Regions from separate parts of the Pseudovibrio sp. Ad26 genome, predicted to be linked through region 1. Evidence: riboswitches for the same ligand, from Rfam matches in the RefSeq annotation. Region 1 holds a riboswitch; the other holds the start of a gene.

Region 1 (2,201 bases):
TTGTTTGGTCACTGGATGAAGCTAACGGCGATTCTGTCATCAAGGCTGTTGCGACGCTACCATCTCGTAACTTCTCTGTTGAGATGACATTGAAGCCGAATAGTGATCGATCTTTGCCAGCGAGTCATTTGCTTGAGCTGAACTTCATCTTCCCAGAAGGGTTTGATGGAAAGGGTGTTGAGAAGGTGCCTGGCCTGATCCTGAAGAAGACAGAGTCGGAAGCAGGTGATCCGCTTGATGGTGCTGCCGTGAAGGTTTCTGACACTCTCTTCTGGATTGCGCTGTCTGACAGTGATGAAGAAAAAGCGAAGAATCTGAAGCGTCTTGCTGAGCGTGAGTGGATTGATGTTCCACTGCTGTACAACAGCGGTCGCCGTGCAATGTTGACCTTTGAAAAAGGTACAACCGGCAACAAAGTTATCGCACAGGCAATCAAGAGCTGGAAGTAATCTAGTTTCAGCTGTTTAGATCAGATTTCAAAGGCCTTGGCTCTCTCAGAGCTGAGGCCTTTTTCATTATGCTGTCGTCCGTCAGAGCAAAATCTGCTTGCATCCTTCAGCAGAAACGCGCATGTTCCTTGCTATTCCGAGGGGTGCTTTTCTTTCGAAAAGCTGAGATTGCGATGAGCTAAACCCTTTGAACCTGATCCGGGTAATGCCGGCGAAGGGACGGGACCTGAGCCATTCTTCCCGGATCTCCATGTTTGCATTTTGCTGTAACGGGAGATCCTGTGCTGAAAACATCCCAGAGAGCTAATGTAGCTCCGTTCTTCCGCCTGTTTGTGATGCCCAATACCATTGTTGGGAGTCTGCATGCTGAAGCGAGCTTTGAAACGAATTCTCCGAAGTCTTTTCGGGATTTTGCTTTTTATCGCCATTTGGGAAAGTGTGGTTCGGATTGGAGAGTTTCCTCCGTTTCTCTTGCCAGGTCCGGCGGCGGTTTTTTCCGCTTTTCTCAATCAGGGCGTTTTTCTGCTGCATCATGCAGGCATTACCGCTTGGGAGACCGTTCTCGGCTTTCTCTTTGGCGTGAGTGCTGGGGCCTTGCTTGCTGTTTTGCTGGCAATGTCTGACCGGATACGCCTGTTTCTGCTGCCTCCAATTGCAGCAACCCAATCTCTTCCTGTGTTTGCAATAGCCCCACTTTTGGTGCTGTGGTTCGGCTTTGGGCTGGCCTCCAAGGTTGTGATGGCTGTGATTGTGATCTTCTTTTCTGTGACCTCGACTTTCTTCGATGGTTTGCGGAGGACTGATCAGTCACTGCTTGATCTTGGTAAGCTGCACGGCCTGAACCGCTGGCAGACACTTCGCTACATTCGCATTCCAGCCGCTTTGCCGTCTCTGGCCTCTGGTATGCGCATTGCAGCGGTGTTTGCTCCTATTGGGGCGGTGGTTGGAGAGTGGGTTGGTGCAAAAGGTGGGCTGGCTTTCATCATGCTGCAGTCCAATGCACGCATGCAGACAGCGACTATGTTTGCAGCGCTGATTTTGCTTGCGGTGATGGTGTTGAGCCTGAGGGCAGTTGTTGAGTTCGCCACTTCTCGGATGATCTATTGGCAGAAAGAGATCTAGGTCTCAGAGTATGAGGACGTAACCTTATGAAAAAACTAGGTATGCTGTTTAGTGCTGCAATGCTTGCGAGCACACTTCAGGTGCAGGCCGCAGATAAGCTGACTTTGCTGCTGGACTGGTTTGCGAATCCAGACCATGCACCAATCGTGGTTGCCAAGGCACGGGGTTTCTTTGAAAAAGAGGGCCTTGAAGTTGAGCTGATTGAGCCTGCTGATCCTTCCATGCCACCAAAGCTTGTTGCAGCAGGGCAGGGTGATATTGCAGTTTCCTATCAGCAGACGTTGCACCCGCAAATTGATGAGGGCATGCCGTTGATGCGGATCGGGACGCTGGTCTCTACACCTCTGAACACGCTAATTGTTTTGGAAGACGGACCGATCAAGGAGATTGCAGACCTGAAAGGCAAGCGTATTGGTTATTCCACATCCGGGTTTGAGAACGCCATGCTTGGGAAGATGCTTTCCAATGCAGGCCTAAGTTCTGACGATGTGGAGCTGATCAACGTAAACTTCTCGCTCTCACCATCTCTGATGGCTGGGCAGGTTGATGCGGTGATTGGTGGTTACCGTAACTTCGAGCTGAACCAGATGGAGATTGAAGGTGCGAAAGGCCGCGCGTTTTATCCTGAAG
Region 2 (2,201 bases), on a different contig from region 1:
GAAATAACTGCAACTCCATCTGCTCCAGCTTTGATCACCTGATCCGCATTAGCAAGCGAAATTCCGCCAATTCCAACCACAGGCAACTGAGACTGAGCTGTCAGACCTGCAAAGCTCCGCATGCCCACCTCAGCCGCATCATCCTTACTGCCCGTCGGGAAGCAGGCGCCTATGCCAAGGTAATCGCAGGCAGAAATATCCGCAGCATCAAGTTCATCCTGAGTGCTGACCGATAGGCCAAGCAGCTTATTAGCGCCAATCAACTCCCGGGCTTTCGTGGCATCCATATCATCCTGCCCAACATGAACCCCGTCCGCATTAACGGCTAACGCAACATCCACACGGTCATTGATGATCAACGGCACATTCAGCGGCTTCAACGCTTGCATCAACCGCTCTGCGAGCTCAATTTGCTCACGTGTGCTGCCGGTCTTGTCTCTAAGCTGGGCCAAAGTTGCGCCGTTTTGTGCAGCTGCAACTGCAATGTCGACGGGATCCTGACCGGGGCAGTCTTGCGGCCCCAGCACCAGATAAACGGAAAGATCAAGCAACGGCTTCATGCATTTCAACCCGTGTTGTTGCGTTGAGGATATCGCTGTTCAGCTGATAGAGACCGTTAATGATATCCAGCTGTAAGCTTGCTGGTCCGGCTGAATTTTTTGCAGCAATCTCACCAACAACTCCGAGAAAGACCATTGCATCAACAGCGGCATCAAACGGGTTGTCGCAAACAGCCAATGTTGCGCCAGTCAAAGCCGTTGCCGTGCAGCCAAGACCAGTCACATAAGGCATCATCTTATCCCCGTTGGAGACTTCAGCTGTGCGTTTGCCGTCTGTGATGAAATCCACCGGCCCAGAGACAACAACAACAGCGCCCGTCTGCTTCGCCAGTTCTTTTGCTCCTGCGAGAGCAGCCTCAGAACTATCGGTGCTATCAACGCCTTTTCCACCTGCACCCAGACCAGCAAGTGCCATGATTTCAGAGGCATTGCCGCGAATAACGCTCGGCTTGTTCTCCAGCAATTCACCAGCCAGCTTGGTGCGGAAGGTCAGCGCTCCAACAGCCACCGGGTCCAGCACCCAAGGGCGACCTGCTTTGAGAGCTGCAGTTGTCGCCAGCTTCATTGCCTCTGCCTGAGCAGGGGTAACCGTGCCAACGTTGACCACTAATGCACCTGCAACACTTGCAAGTTCAGGGGCTTCCTCTGGTCCATCCACCATGGCAGGAGAAGCGCCAATGGCCAGCAGGGCGTTAGCAGTGGTATTCGCTACCACGATGTTCGTCATGTTATGGACGAGTGGACTGTTTTCACGAATTGCGGAAAGAGTTGCGCAAGCGCTTTCGACACGACCCATTTTTATCCTCGGTCTTGTTGTGCGAAAGAGAGCTGGTGTCAGGGCCTTGGCATGCCGCCAGAAGAAACTATCCCCCAACACGGTGTGAGTGCTCCCTTCGCTGGAATTATCCAGAGCAGGTTCTTCGAGTATAATCTCAGCCACAACACAAGTGTCGGGCACCCCGTTTCACATTGCCGAACCTAGGGGATCTGCTAAGGGAGATCAAGGTGATGTGAGGGAGCGGGATAACCTATCAACGACGCGGGTGTGCCTTGTCATAAGCGTCCAACAGCTGTGCACTGTTCACTTCGGTATAAATCTGTGTGGTAGAAAGACTTGCGTGACCCAGAAGCTCCTGAATGCTCCTCAAATCCCCGCCTTCAGAGAGTAAGTGAGTTGCAAAAGAGTGGCGTAAAGCATGTGGGGTTGCAGTATCCGGAAGTCCGAGAGCACTGCGGATTTTCTGCATGGCCAGCTGGATCATACGTGCATTTAGCGGTCCGCCACGAACGCCGCGAAACAGCGGGGAGCTGCCTGACAGGTCATAGGGGCACTGCTCTTTGTAGGCCTCGATAGCTTCTATTACCACTGGCAGAACCGGAACAAGCCGTTCTTTGTTGCCTTTACCGCGAATCTTCAGTGATTTATCCCCCTCCTTCGGTGCCGAGGCCGATGTTAGAGACAGCGCTTCAGAGATGCGGAGGCCGCAGCCGTAGAGCAGCGTGAAGACGGCTGCGTTACGGGCTTCAACCCAGGGAGTGTCCTCGAAAGCGAGATCGCTGCTGACAATTGCTTTGGCTTCCTCAACGGGGATAGGCTTGGGTAGGCTACGGGGAAGTCTCGGCGTACGGACCGCCGCAGCT

The links. Region 1 has a riboswitch for thiamine pyrophosphate ahead of PsAD26_RS26130 (ABC transporter permease). Riboswitches for the same ligand answer to the same signal wherever they lie in the genome.
Region 2: it holds a riboswitch for thiamine pyrophosphate, as region 1 does, so the genes downstream of both, thiM (hydroxyethylthiazole kinase) here and PsAD26_RS26130 (ABC transporter permease) in region 1, are expected to answer to the same signal.

The regions. Positions count from the first base shown of each region.
Region 1 is NZ_LMCE01000147.1:46,232-48,432, reverse strand. Features, by position in the region: gene PsAD26_RS26135 (hypothetical protein) at 1-449, shown strand, start outside; TPP riboswitch at 579-686, shown strand; gene PsAD26_RS26130 (ABC transporter permease) at 813-1,571, shown strand; gene PsAD26_RS26125 (ABC transporter substrate-binding protein) at 1,598-2,201, shown strand, end outside.
Region 2 is NZ_LMCE01000015.1:32,235-34,435, forward strand. Features, by position in the region: gene thiE (thiamine phosphate synthase) at 1-560, opposite strand, end outside; gene thiM (hydroxyethylthiazole kinase) at 544-1,356, opposite strand; TPP riboswitch at 1,432-1,532, opposite strand; gene PsAD26_RS02975 (tyrosine recombinase XerC) at 1,592-2,201, opposite strand, start outside.